3 regions of the Rhodobacter sp. 24-YEA-8 genome follow, and region 1 is predicted to be linked to each of the others. Evidence: riboswitches for the same ligand, from Rfam matches in the RefSeq annotation. Region 1 holds a riboswitch; each other region holds the start of a gene.
What was found. A riboswitch is a leader RNA that binds a small molecule or an ion and turns the genes downstream of it on or off. The one in region 1 is predicted to bind cobalamin.
Positions count from the first base shown of each region.

Region 2: it holds a riboswitch for cobalamin, as region 1 does, so the genes downstream of both, BLW25_RS14065 (CbtB domain-containing protein) here and BLW25_RS18610 (ABC transporter substrate-binding protein) in region 1, are expected to answer to the same signal.
Region 3: it holds a riboswitch for cobalamin, as region 1 does, so the genes downstream of both, BLW25_RS09635 (TonB-dependent receptor) here and BLW25_RS18610 (ABC transporter substrate-binding protein) in region 1, are expected to answer to the same signal.

Region 1 covers NZ_FNSK01000002.1:443,813-448,539, reverse strand. Annotated here, with positions in the region: gene BLW25_RS18620 (cis-3-hydroxy-L-proline dehydratase) at 1-1,423, shown strand, start outside; gene BLW25_RS18615 (trans-3-hydroxy-L-proline dehydratase) at 1,432-2,460, shown strand; cobalamin riboswitch at 2,520-2,723, shown strand; gene BLW25_RS18610 (ABC transporter substrate-binding protein) at 2,951-3,910, shown strand; gene BLW25_RS18605 (FecCD family ABC transporter permease) at 3,975-4,727, shown strand, end outside.
Region 2 covers NZ_FNSK01000001.1:2,894,230-2,898,956, forward strand. Annotated here, with positions in the region: gene BLW25_RS14050 (lytic transglycosylase domain-containing protein) at 1-577, shown strand, start outside; gene cobF (precorrin-6A synthase (deacetylating)) at 715-1,473, shown strand; gene BLW25_RS14060 (CbtA family protein) at 1,491-2,288, opposite strand; gene BLW25_RS14065 (CbtB domain-containing protein) at 2,290-2,460, opposite strand; cobalamin riboswitch at 2,492-2,679, opposite strand; gene cobA (uroporphyrinogen-III C-methyltransferase) at 2,727-3,446, opposite strand; gene BLW25_RS14075 (cobyrinic acid a,c-diamide synthase CobB) at 3,443-4,727, opposite strand, start outside.
Region 3 covers NZ_FNSK01000001.1:1,963,799-1,968,525, reverse strand. Annotated here, with positions in the region: gene BLW25_RS09645 (ABC transporter substrate-binding protein) at 1-412, opposite strand, end outside; gene BLW25_RS09640 (DUF6925 family protein) at 409-1,362, opposite strand; gene BLW25_RS09635 (TonB-dependent receptor) at 1,374-3,515, opposite strand; cobalamin riboswitch at 3,625-3,820, opposite strand; gene pdxY (pyridoxal kinase) at 4,069-4,727, shown strand, end outside.

The DNA of each region.
Region 1 (4,727 bases):
GTTTCGCGAGCCGGAAGATGTGGTGACGCTGGGCGCGATGATTGCGGCCGAGATGTTCGGCGTGGCGCTGCCTGTCCTGCGGCTGGAGCGCGCGGCCTTCGACATAGTCTCGCATCTGGAGGAGGTGGCCGTCATTCCCGGGGCCATCGAGGCCCCGGGAATGACCCTGCCGGTCGCCTCTGCCGCGGGATCGGCGCTGGCCCTGACGGCGGCAGATCTGGCGATGCTTTCAGGTGCGGAAGGCGAGGCCGTGTCGCAGGCGATGCGCATCCTTGTTGCGATGGCGGCAAATCAGGGCGCGACCCGACTGATCGATGTGACCCAGGGCCATATCGATGGCTGCATCTATGCGAGCCCGGCCAATCTGACTTTCGCGGCAAAAATGGCGGATATGGGGGCACGGGTGCGGGTGCCAACAACGATGAATGCGATTTCGGTCGACCGCGAGAACTGGCGTGCCCAGGGCGTGCCGGATCTGTTCGGCACCCCGGCGCAGCGGCTGGCCGATGCCTATGTGGCGATGGGCTGCCGGCCAAGCTTCACCTGCGCCCCCTATCTGCTGGAAAGCGCTCCGGCCGAAGGAGAATCTATTGGCTGGTCGGAAAGCAATGCGGTGATCTTTGCCAATTCCGTGCTGGGGGCGCGAACGGCGAAACACCCGGATTTCCTTGATCTTTTCATTGCGATGACCGGGCGCGCACCGCTGGCGGGCGTTTGTCTTGACGAGAACCGGGCGGCGCAGCGCGTCATCGACGTGGCGGCGATCTCTGGCGCGGATGATCTCTTCTGGCCTTTGCTGGGCTGGCTTGCGGGCCGCGCCTCGCCAGACCGGATCCCCCTGCTCAGAGGTGTGGGCGCGGCATCGCGCGAGCAGTTACAGGCGCTGTGCGCGGCCTTTGGCACCACCTCGGCCGCGCCGATGCTGCATGTCGAAGGGGTCACGCCCGAAGCGCATCTTGTCGCACCCGATGCCGACGCGGCCCGGATCAGCCGCACTGATTTCACCCGCGCCTGGGAGGAGCTGAACCAGGGCGGTGAAGAGATCGACCTTGTCGCCATCGGCAGCCCGCATGCCTCGCGCGAGGAATGCCGCGCCTTCGCAAGCGCGCTGAACGGTGGGCGGGTGCAGGTGCCGACCATCATCACTGCCGGGCGCAGTATTATTGCCGATCTGCAGGGCGAGGGCACGCTCGCGACCCTCGAAGCCGCCGGTGTGCAGGTGATTCCTGACCTCTGCTGGTGCTCGATCTCCGAGCCGGTCTTCCCGCCCGCGACCCGCACGCTGATGACCAATTCCGGCAAATATGCCCATTATGGGCCGGGGCTTTCGGGCCGGCAGATCCGGTTTGACAGTCTCAGAACCTGTGCCGCTGCCGCCCTTACCGGCCATGCCGCCAAAACCCTTCCCTCCTGGCTTTCCTGAGGTTCCCCATGCGCTCGATCAAGACCATCCATGTGATTTCCGCTCATGCCGAGGGCGAGGTGGGCGATGTCATCGTGGGCGGGGTCCGCCCGCCGCCGGGAGACACGATCTGGGCTCAGTCACGCTGGATCGCCGAAGATGAGACGCTCAGGAATTTCGTGCTGAACGAGCCGCGCGGCGGCGTCTTCCGCCATGTGAACCTGCTTGTGCCGCCAAAAGACCCGCGCGCCGATGCCGCCTTTATCATCATGGAGCCCGAGGACACGCCGCCGATGTCCGGCTCCAATTCGATCTGCGTTTCGACCGTGCTGCTTGATGGCGGCATCATCCCGATGGTCGAGCCGGAAACGCGCATGGTGCTGGAGGCGCCGGGCGGCCTCGTCCATGTCCGCGCCGAATGCCGCAATGGCAAGGCGGAGCGGATCTTTGTCGAAAACCTGCCCTCTTTCGCAGAACGGCTGGATGCGAAGCTTGAGGTCGAGGGCCTTGGCACATTGACGGTCGATACCGCCTGGGGCGGCGACAGTTTCGTCTTTGTTGATCCCAAAGCGCTAGGTTTCAGCCTGACGCCCGACGAGGCGCATGATATCGCGAGGCTCGGGGTAAGGATCTCGGAGGCCGGCACCGAGCAGCTGGGCTTCCGCCACCCGACCAATCCGGACTGGACGCATTATTCCTTCTGCCTCTTCGCGGGCGAGGTGACGCGGCAGGGGAATGAACTCCGCGCCGGTGCTGCCGTGGCGATCCGGCCCGGCAAGGTTGACCGCTCGCCGACCGGGACCGCGCTTTCCGCGCGGATGGCAGTGCTGCATGCGCGCGGCCAGATGTCAGAGGCCGACCGTCTGACCACTGTCTCGCTGATCGGGTCGGAATTTCAGGGTCGCATCCTCGGCACCACCGATCTGGCGGGGACGCCGGCGATCCGCCCGGAAATCTCGGGGCGCGGCTGGGTTACCGGCATCCATCAGCATATGCTGGACCCGACCGATCCCTGGCCCGGCGGCTACCGGCTTTCCGACACCTGGGGTGCGCGCTGATCCCGCAGCCCGGGCACGAGCCTCTGGGGCGCTTTGTCATTGAAACGTGCAGGGTTTGCCCATAATCAGGCAATGTCGGTTTCCGCAAGGAATTGAAAGGGAATCCGTTATCCCCCCGCCCGGGGGGATGAACCGGAACTGCCCCCGCAACTGTAGGCGGCGAGGATCCGCGCGACAAAGCCACTGTGGGAGAGCCCATGGGAAGGCTGCGCAGACCCTGTGACCCGCCAGTCAGGAGACCTGCCGACTCCTGTAACCAACTTGACCCGGACGGGGCGTCCGGGGAGGCGAGATATGATTTTGACCCGCAGATGCGCCATCGCATCCCGTGCAGCCAGCCTGCGCCAGTCGCGCCGGGCCAGCTTTGTGCGTCGCGGTTTTCACGCTCTCCATCCGCTCCATCCCCCATTCCACTCGGAGATCCCGGATGCGATATTTTCCCAATACCCGTTTCTCACTGACCGTCTCACTGGCCGCGCTCTGCTTTGGCATGCCTGCCCTGGCCGAGACCGGCTATCCGCTCAAGCTGCAGAATTGCGGGCTTGAGCTGAGCTTTGACAAGGCGCCGGAAAGTGCAGTGACCGTCGGTCAGGCGACGACCGAGATCCTTTACACGCTGGGGCTTGGCGACAAGGTCGCGGGCACTTCGGTCTGGTTCACCGAAGTCCTGCCGGAGTTCAAAGATCTGAACGACGGCATCGAGCGGCTGGCCGATAATGACCCTTCATTCGAAAGCGTCGTCGCCAAACGCCCGGGTATCGTGACCGTGCAATATGAATGGCATGTCGGCCCGCAAGGCATCGTGGCAACGCGCGAGCAATTCGCCGATCTCGGCATTCCGGCCTATGTCCTGCCGTCCGACTGCATCGGGAAGGACAATACTGCAGGCTCGGACGGCACGCGGCTGGAGCCCTATACGATGGAGGGGATCTATCTCGGCATCGAAGAGCTGGGGACGATTTTCAACATCACCGACAAGGGCGCAGAGGTGGTCGCTGACCTGAAAGCGCGCGAGGCAGCGGCGGTCGCGGCGGCGAAGGCGCTTGATCTGAAAGAGGCCTCGGCGGTGTTCTGGTTCTCGTCGGCCGAAATGGATATCGACCCCTATGTTGCCGGAAACGGTGGGGCCCCGGCCTGGATGATGTCTTCTCTGGGGCTGAAGAATGTGGTCGAAAGCCCCGAGGAATGGCCGGTTGTGTCCTGGGAAACCATCGCCCGGGCCAATCCCGATGTGATCGTGATCGCCCGTATGGACCGCCGCCGGTTCGAAGCGGATGATCATGAAAAGAAACTGGAATTCCTGAAATCCGATCCGGTGGTAAGCCAGATGGAGGCCGTGAAGAATGGCCGCATCGTGATCATCGACGCCCATGCAATGGACCCGTCGATCCGCAATATCGCGGCGCTGGAAGAGCTGGCGGCGGCGCTGCCGGCCTTTGATCTGAAATGATCCGCCGGAAATGAAACGACCGGCCACCCCTGTTGCGCTTGCCGCCCATGTCGCTCTGCGCGCCATGGCGGGGGTGGCTGTTCTTGCGCTTGCCATTCTGACGGGCGTGATCCTTGGCGAGACGCCGCTGCCCTGGTCGACGGTCTGGGCGGCGTTGGCGAATAATCTCTGGGCGGCGGGGCTGCCGGTCGATCCGATTGATCAGGGCATCATCTGGGCCTACCGCGTCCCAAGGACGCTGGTTGCCGCCGGATGCGGCGCGGGGCTGGCGCTGGCAGGTGTGGTGTTGCAGGCGCTGGTCAGAAACGCGTTGGCCGATCCTTATCTGCTGGGCGTCTCGGCAGGGGCCTCGACCGGGGCGGTGGCGGTGACGATCATGGGCGTCGGTGCCGGGGCCATCGGGATCTCGGGGGGTGCCTTTCTGGGGGCGGCTCTGGCCTTTGGGCTTGTTGCGGCCCTGGCCCGCGCGGCGGGCGGCGGCCCTGCACAGATGGTGCTTGCGGGCATTGCCGGATCGCAGCTTTTCAACGCGCTGACCTCTTTCTTCATCGCGAAATCCGCCAATGCCGAACAGGCGCGCGGCATCATGTTCTGGCTTTTGGGCAATCTTTCCGGCGTGCGCTGGCCCGATGTCACACTGGCTTTGCCGGTCGCGGTCGCCGGGTTCCTTGCCTGTCTCTGGCATGCGCGTGCGCTGGATGCGTTTTCCTTTGGCTCGGACGCCGCTTCATCGCTGGGGATCGCGGTGCGCCGCGTGCAGATCGTGCTGATCGGTGCGGTGACCCTGATGACCGCAACGATGGTCAGCCTTGTTGGC
Region 2 (4,727 bases), on a different contig from region 1:
GATGGGCCAGCCGCATATCGCGCTGGTGCTGGCGAAACAGGCGGCAGAGCGGGGCGCGATCCTGCCCCGCACCTATTACCCGGTGCCGGACCTCGTGCCGGACGGGCTGCATGTCAGCCGCGCGCTGGCCCTCGCCATTGCGCGGCGCGAAAGCGAATTCGAGCCGATGGCGCGTTCAGGCGCCGATGCGCGCGGGCTGATGCAGGTTCTGCCCGAGACCGCCGCGCGGATGGCCAAGGGGCTGGGCCTGGAATATTCGCTCTCGAGGCTTTATGACCCGGGGTTCAACACCCAGGTGGGTTCGGCCTATCTGGCGAAGATGGTTGAGGAATTCGGACCTTCGATTGCGCTGATCGCCTCGGGCTATAATGCCGGGCCCGGGCGGCCGCGCCGCTGGATCGGCGAGCTTGGCGACCCGCGCCTGCCCGAGGTGGATGTGGTCGACTGGGTCGAGATGATCCCGATCGGCGAGACCAGAACCTATGTGATGCGGGTGGTCGAAGGCGTGGTGATCTACCGCGCGAAACTGCGCGGGACGGTGGGTCCCGTCCGGGTGACGGCAGAGCTGAAGGGCTGAGGGCGGGTTTCTGGCTGGCGTATTTTGACTAGGAGAAACGGAGCAGCGGCTTTGCTGTCCGTCGCATGATATGCGCGATGGGTTTTCTTCCGGTCCACAACCTGATTTCTGGGCCGTGAAAGCAGCAGGGGGCAGCGATGGAACTGGTTCTGATCGGCATTGGTACCGGCAATCCGGACCATCTCACCTTGCAGGCCGTGAAGGCGCTGAATGCGGCTGATCTGATCCTGATCCCCGAGAAGGGTGAAGACAAAGCCGATCTTGCCGATCTGCGCCGCCAGATCTGCGAGGATCTCGTGACGCGGCCCGGGGTGATCGTCGCGGGCTTTGCCATGCCGGTGCGGGATCCGGCCAATCCCTCTTACCTTGCGCGGGTGAATGACTGGCATGATGCGATTGCCGGCGCATGGGCGGCGGCGATTGACGCGCATCCTGGCGTAAAGCGGGTGGCGCTGATGGTCTGGGGCGATCCCGCGCTTTACGACAGTACCCTGCGGATTGCCGCACGGCTGGGCAGGCTGCGCGAAGTCTCGGTCTCGGTGGTGCCGGGGATCATGTCACCGCAGGTGCTGGCCGCTGCGCATCGCATTCCGCTCAACGGGCTTGGCGCGCCGTTTCTGGTGACGACAGGGCGGCGGCTGCGCGAAGAAGGCTGGCCCGAAGGCGTCAACCGGCTGGTGGTGATGCTGGATGGCGGCTGTGCCTTTCAGGATCTGGCGCCCGAAGGCATCTCGATCTGGTGGGGCGCCTTTGTCGGCATGGCGAATGAGATCACCGAAGCCGGCCCCCTGGCCGAGGCGGGGCCGCGTATCCTCGCCCGGCGCGAAGCGGCGCGGACCGAGCACGGCTGGCTCATGGATATCTATATTCTGGACCGGACATCCCCGGCGGCATAAGCCGCCGGGAAGCTGGTTTATGCCTCGCGGCCACGGCTCCAGAGCGCGGCTGCGAAAAGGCCGAGCAGCGTCCAGACCGCAAGACCGACCCCGATGGCGCGGCCGGCGAATTGCGCAGCCAGTTCGGGCGGCGTCGGGCCGGTGAACTCATGCGGATGCGGCGCGCCGACGATATGGGGCGCGAGGATCAGCAGGATCGCCGCCGCCCAGACCACCCAGTTCCGACCGAAGGCGATGAGCCAGAGACCGATGGCGGTCGCAATCACTGTCGCCACCCACCAGATCGCGCGGGCGTTGACATCGGCCGCGGCCATGCCCGGAAGCTCGGGCGAGAGGCCGAAAGCCGGCGCCATCTGCACCGCGACAAAGCCCGCGATCCCCCAGAGAAGGCCCTGGCGTGCGGTGACCCGGTTGCCATTATTCTCAGACAGGGCCATCGCCGCGACCAGCAGCAGCCCGTAGCCGGCATAGACCATAATCGAGAACAGGATCGACAACCCGTCACGGGCTGCGTCAAAACCGATACCGGGGATCTCTGCCGCCTCGCCATGGTCATGCGCGGCTTCGGACCCATGATCATGGCCCGCTTCTGCCGCAGGCGCGGCCTGAGGCTCTGTCTGCGGCTCTGTGGTTTCCGACGCCGGTTCTTCACCGTGATGATGGTCTGAGGCCGCCGCGAAATGAGTGCGCTCGCCGCCCTCATAAAGCTCGGCATGAAGCAGCACGGGCTGCACGAAAACAAGCTGCAACAGGGCGGCAATCAGCCCCGCTGCAGCGCCAGCGATCAACGCGCTGGTCAGCAGTCTTTGCAACATATCAGTGGCAGGGGAATCCGACCGCGTGACGCACATCATGGGCGGCGTCATGCAGGGTTTCCGACTGGGCGAGGCCAGCGACGAAGATCAGCGCAGCACCCAAAAGCGCCACGACGAGGATATTCGCCAGTTTGACATCAGCCTTCGCGCCTGAGCGGGCAATGGTGGACATATGAGTTACTCCTTGCCGTCATCCCCGACGGCGGTTCCATCAGTGCGAAGGTCGGTCTCCTGACTTGCAGGTCACAGCCTCTGCCCTCCTTCCCATGGATTGCTCCACAGTGGTTAACGGGGTCGGCTCGCTGCGCACAGTCGCGGGGGCGGTCGGGTCGGGGAATCCCCCGCCCTGTTCCCATGCCGGTCGCCCGGCACCTTCACAATATCGAGAGTGACAGGCGCATGACGCCCGGTCAAGTCGCGCGCGCCACTTCGCACCCGTCAGGTCGCCAGCGCACCATAAAGGATAAGAGTCGGTGCCGGGTCGGGGGCCGCCCCCTCCAGACGCGCGGCCAGACCCGCGACGGTATCGCGGCGAAAGGCCTGCGCCGGGGTCGAGACGCCTTGGGCCATCAGCGCGGGCGTCTCGGGCGGCAACCCGGCAGCGACCAGCTTTGCCGCCAGCTGCGGAAATGTCGCCCGCGCCATGAAGACCGAGGTGACAGCCTGCGGATCGGCCAGTGCTGCCCAATTAAGACTTTCGGGCAGCGCCCCTGTCACGTCATGGCCGGTGACGAATTGCACCCGGCGCGCATTGACCCGCCGCGTGAGCGGGATCCCCGCCGCCGCCGCCGCCGCCGAAGGCGCGGTGACGCCGGGCACGATCTCATAGCCGATCCCGGCCTCGCGCAAAGCTGTGATCTCTTCTTCAAGCCGCCCGAACATACCGGAATCGCCGGATTTCAGCCGCACCACCTTCAGGCCCGAACGCGCATGATCGACCAGGAGCCGGCTGACATGATCCTGGCGCGGCGAGGCGCGCCCCGCCCGCTTGCCGACCGAAATCAGATCCGCCTCCGGCGCCGCCAGATCAAGGATCGGCCCGGCAGAGAGGTCGTCATAAAGCACCACATCCGCCGCTTGCAGCCGTTTGACCGCGCGCAGGGTCAGCAGATCGGGATCGCCCGGGCCAGAGGAGACAAAGCTGACGATCTCGCTCATGTGGCGGCTCCGATCAGGTGGAAGAAGGTGCCGGTGACAAGGCCTTTGCGCGATCCGGTTTCGGGGACCGGCGCGCTTTCGGCATCAGTCACGCGGGCAAGGGGCGCATCGGGCTGGGCGAGAATGGTCGAATAATGGAACTCATGCCCGCGCAGCCTCGCACCCGCCACATGGCCCGGGATCGGCGCGGAAAGCGCGGCCAGCCGGTAGCCCAGATGCATCCTGCGCTTTTCATACGAGGTCACAAGACCGAGGAGCCCGGCCATCTGATGCCGGGTGCCGGATGCATCGACCAGCGCCTCGCCCAGAACCATATAGCCGCCGCATTCGCCATGCACCGGCTTTGCCGCCGCGAAATTCCTGAGGCCCGCAAGAAAAGCTGATGCCGCCGCGATCCGGCCCGCATGCAGTTCGGGATAGCCGCCGGGCAGCCAGCAAAGATCGGCTTCCGGCGGCGCTTCATCGGCCAGGGGCGAAAATGGCAGAATCTCGGCCCCCTGCGCGTGCCAGGCATCCAGCAGATGCGGATAGGTGAAAGAAAACGCCTCATCCCGCGCCAGCGCAATGCGCTGGCCGGGCGGTTTCGGCAGCTCTCCCGCCGGGGTGCTCACGCCGCCCGCCGCCGCCGCGCGCAGGGCCGCAAGATCGGTATGTTCGCGCAAAAAACTCGCATAGTCACTGATGGCGCGTTCAAGATCGGGGTGCTCGACCGCCTGAACCAGACCCAGATGCCGCTCTGGCAGGGTCAGGTCGCCGCGCCTGGGCAGCGCGCCGAAAACCGGCAGCCCGACCGCCTCCATCCCCAGCCGGCAGAGCCGTTCATGCCGGGGCGAGGCCACACGGTTCAGGATCACGCCCGCGATTTTCACGTCCTTGCGATAGGCCGCCATCCCGGCCGCCATCGCCGCGACCGTCTGCGCCGCCCCCGAGACATCCAGCACCACCACGACCGGCCAGCCGGTCAGCGCCGCGATATCGGCACTGGCGCCGGTTCCGGTCTCGCCCGCGAATGCCACGCCGTCGAAGAGCCCCATCGAGCCCTCGGCCAGCGCCAGCGCGCCGCCCCGCGCCAGCTGCGCCCCGATCAGCCCGGGCGCCATCGCCCAGCTGTCGAGATTGAAGCTCGACCGTCCCGAAGCCGCGAGGTGAAAGGCCGGGTCGATGTAATCGGGCCCGCATTTATAGGGCTGCACCGCCACGCCGTCATCGCGCAATGCGCGCAAAAGACCCAGCATCACCGTCGTCTTGCCCGCGCCGGAGCGCGGGGCGGATATGATCAGC
Region 3 (4,727 bases), on a different contig from region 1:
CGGTCGCGATCTCAAGACCGGGGCGGGAAAAGGGCATTGTCTCGAGCCAGAGGACCGGCGCGATCCGCTCCAGCCCTGCCTGCGGCCCGCGTTGCCAGTCGGCGGCGATGATCAGATCGGGGGCGAGGTGAACCAGCAGCTCCATATTCGGCTCATTGAGCGGGCCGAGGTCATGCAGGCCATCGGGCAATGCCGGAACGCCGACAAGGCGGCGATAGAGCGGCAGATTGCCGGCGGCGAGTGGGGTGAGCCCGAGCGCCAGCGCGGTTTCGGTCAGGATCAGTTCGGTCGTGACAAAACGGAGCGCGCGCGCGCCCTGTGCACGGGTCGCGCGCGGCGCAAGGGTCGGAAGGAGCGCCGACAACCCGAACGCCAGCGCCCCGCGCCGGGTCAGTGGGGGGAATTGGGTCATGTCTGGTTCCGGACCGCAGCCAGAAGCGGGCGGTCATAACGCGAGAGCCAGGCTCCGGGCGGGGCCAGGCCGGTTTCGGCGAGCCATTGGCGCAGGGTGACGCGGATGACGGCCTGGGCGTGGCGGTCGGGCCTCTGGCCGGGCGCGTCGGCCACCTCGGGTGGCAGGCTGCTTTGCAGCCGCGCGCGGGTCGCAGCTTTCAGCGCCGTCAGGTCGGGGCGGCCATGACGCGCGAGGATGGACTGGAATACGGTATGGATATCGGGATCGAACGGGCGGCGCAGCCCCGGGCGCACCCGCGCCGGATGCGGCGGGAATATATGGGCAAAGGGCAGCCAGCCCTCTGGTACCGGCGTGGTCGCGGCATGGGTCAGGCCCCGGATCCCGGCCGAAGGGATCGCATGGATCGGGCAGGTGCCATCCGCCACCCGCTCGGCGCGCAGAAAGGGTGTCTCGGCAATCCAGGCACCCGGCAGCGCGGCCAGCGCCTCGCGGCAATCGTTCCAGTGCTGGCCGGCCAGCAGCAGGGCCTGGGCGCGGGCCGTCGCCGCAGGTCGAAAAAGGCAGCGAAGCCCGGCATGGCCCAGCCCCAGATCAAGCGCCGGCGCGCTTTGGTCTGCGGCAACCAGGGCTGCATCATCCGCGACCACGCTGAGGTGGCGGTCGCGGGGGCGGGGGGGCAGCCCACCCGCCTGGCAGAGCGCGATCCCGTGGTTCCAGCCCTTCGGCTCGCTGCTGAGGGTCTCGAACGCCAGGAGCTTTCCGCCGGGGGTGAGACGGGCGCGCCCGGTCTCACCTTCCAGCACCAGTGCCCCGCCGATGTTTTGCGGGATACCGGTCAGGTCAAACCCCATGAACCCTGCAAGGGTGCCGATGCTCCACAAATGCCCTTCGGCCCCGAAAAGCCGGGCAAGCAACGCGAAGGTCTCGTCTTGTGAGGCGTCGGTCATGGGGGCGGCTTTCAGAACTTCGAGGTCAGCTGCAACTCGAACCGGCGCGGCGCACCGAGAACCACCTGACCCTTTTCGGGGTAGAGATATGCCGCATAGCTCTTGTCGAAGAGGTTCGTCACGCGCAATGACAGGGTCGAGGTCTCGCCCGCCTGCCAGTCAAGCCCGGCATTGATCAGCGAGAAGCTGCCGCGTTTCTCGGTATTGGCGTAGTCATACCAGGCCTTGCCGACGAATTGCACACCCAGATGCGCGGTCCAGGCATCGGCGAAACCCCAGGATGCCCAGAGATTGGCCGAGGTTTCCGGCACGAGGATCGGCACATTCCCCGAATAATCCACCCAGGAAAAGGTGTTGAAATCGAAGAAGGTGAAATCGTCAAACCGCGCTTTGGTGCGGGCAATATTGCCACTGAGCCGCAGGGTGTCGGTCACCGTGGCGCTGGCTGCCAGCTCGATCCCGCGTGAGGATTGCTGCCCGGCCTGTTGCAGCGTGAAAGACCCCGGCGCCAGCACCGGCACATTGCGCTTCACGATATCATAGGCGGTAAGCGACCATTCGGCGCGGCCATCGGCAAAGCTCTGGCGCATCCCGATCTCGAATTGCCGCCCCGTGGTCAGATCGAAGTCGCGGAAATTCGCGGCGTAATCCATCAGCGGCATGTTCACCGGGTCGGTGGACCAGGCCAGCTGGCCGTAAACCACCGTGGTCTCATTCGCCGCCCAGCTGAGCGCGACCCGCGCCGATGGGGCCTTGTAGCTGGCGTCAAAGCTCGATGCGGGGGTTGCGATACCCTCGCGGCTCAGATCGAACCAGTCCTGGCGCAGGCCAAGGCTGAGCGCCAGCCCCTGGCCAAGGTCGGTGCGGTTTTCCAGAAAGACCGCGCGCTGGTCGAGGGTCGAGCGGTATTGTGCCACCGGGGTCAGGCTGGCGGGGAAGCGGCCGGGGCGCGGGTTGAACGGGTCGACCGTGACCGAACCGAAGTTGAAGGCACTGGCATAGCCGGATTTCGAGCGGTTCAGGTCAAAGCCGATCACCGTATGGCTGTCATAGCCCGCGATCCCGTGGCGGAAGCCGGCATCCAGCCGGAAGCCGGTCTGATCCTGATCCTGGTCGATGGCGACGAATTCGCCGACCGATACCGTATCGGTCACCGGATCCCATTCATAGGTTTCCGCATTGCGGAAGCTGCGGTCAGACCCGATGCGGTACAGCACAGCCGAGACGCGGACCGAGTCCGAAGGCGCCCATTCGGTTTTCAGCTGCAGCCAGTGATCGGTGAAGTCAGTCTTCGCGTCTTCGACATTGTAGTTCAGCGCCTCGGTCCCGGCGACGAGGATGCCGTTGCGCAGGGGCGTGCCATAATAGGTCATCGGCTCGCGCTTCGCGTAATCTGCCGACAGGGTGAAGGTCAGATCAGGCGTCGCCTTCCAGCTCAGCGCAGCGGTCACGGCGCCGAGGCTGTCATCCGCACCGTCGATCCAGCCGTCGGAGCCATCTGCAATCACCGCGATGCGGTAAGAAAGTGTGTCCGAGAGCGAGCCGCCACTGTCGGCGCCAAAGCGCAGCCTGCCATCTGACCCTGCAAGCGCGGTCAACAGATGGCGCGGCGCACCGTCAAACGGGCGTTTGGGCATCGCATTGACGAAACCGCCAATCGCGCCATGCCCATGGATCACCGAGCCGCCGCCTTTCAGGACCTCGAATTCCTCGATCAGCCAGCTGTCGACCGGGAAAGAGATATTGCCGCGCCCGGGAAACTGCCTGGTGCCGTCAAACAGCATCATCACCGAGCTCGTGCCCTGAAAGCCGCGCGCGGCGAAGGCATTGTCATAGCCCGGTGCAGCGATCGAGGTGACCCCGGTTGCGGTCTGCGATACGGCGGAGGCGATCGAATGGAGACCGCGTTCGGCCATGGTCTCGGTGCCGATCACCTCGACGGCGGCAGGAATATCGCGGATCTTTTCACCCAGCCGGCTCGCGGTGGGCGCGGTGGCCTCAAGCCCCTGGCCCGCCTCGTCATCGACCGGCAGCCAGATGGTGCCGAGGCCGATGGTGGTCTCTTCGGCCAGCACCGGCGCAGCGGTGATGGGGGTGAGAGCGGTAAGTGTCAGCAAAAGCCGCACAGATGTGCGGCGCGAAATGGACGGCATGAATTTTACCCCGAAAGGTGAATCGCTCGTCACTGCAGACTGCCAGGACCAGGCGGGCAATCACCCGCATGTCATCCTTGCCATCAGGAACCCCCGCCTGATGCGCCTGCCCGTGAATATGGCCGACGGCAGGTCTCCTGGCTCGCGGGTCTGTGGATTTCGCGCCTTCCCAGGGTCCCTGAACCCCAGTGGCATATTGCGAAACCCTCGCCGCTCACAGTTGCGGGGGCAGCCGCAGATCGGGCGGATGCCCTGCTGCGTTCCCTCTTTCCTCCCTCGCGGGAACCGTCGCCTCAGCGCTACCCGCCGGGGTGGTGGTCTGTCAACGCCAGTTATCACGGGCGCGTTACAGGGGGCGCATCCGGGACCTGTCCTGCGAGGCGGACCAGGGATCCGCCATCCCGGACCCGTCATCAGCGCATGACGGCAGATCTTTGCGGAAATTCCCCTGAGACCCGGGGTTTACCCCATGGCCTTTTGCGCGCGAGCGGTTGTAACCTCTGCCCGCGCGCCCCGAACCATGACCGGGATCCTGCGCGGGAAGGACATAGCAATGCAGACCCCGCCTTTCGTCATTTCGATCCAGAGCCAGGTCGTGTTCGGCCATGTCGGCAATTCGGCGGCGCTGTTTCCGCTTTGTGCGGCCGGGCTGGAGGTGGCGGCGATCCCGACAGTGGTGTTCTCGAATACCCCCGATTACCCGAGCCTGCGCGGCCGCGCGCTGCCCGAGGATTTTTTCGCCGATCTGCTTCTGGGCGCGATGGAGCGTGGGCTCCCCGAACGGGCCGATTACATCGTGACGGGCTATATCGGCTCGGCCGCGATCGCACATATGGCGGCGGACTTCATCGCGAAAGCGCGCGAGATCAACCCGCGTCTGGTCTATCTCTGCGATCCGGTGATCGGCGATGCCAAGCCGGGGCGTTATGTGCCCGAAGCGGTGGTGGCGGTGATCCGCGATGAATTGCTGCCGCTGGCCGATCTGACCACGCCGAACCCGTTTGAGCTGTCACTCTTGTCGGGGCAGAAGATCGCGCGGCTCGAAGATCTGGCGCTGGCGCGGGCGGGCCTGAACCTGCGCCCCGGGGCGCGGGTGATTGCGACCGGATGCGTGCTGGAAGACAGCCCCGAGGGCTGTCTTGAAAGCGTGGTGATTACGCCGGAAGGCGTCAGCCGTCACCCCGCGCCGCATTTGCCGCTGGCGCTGTCGGG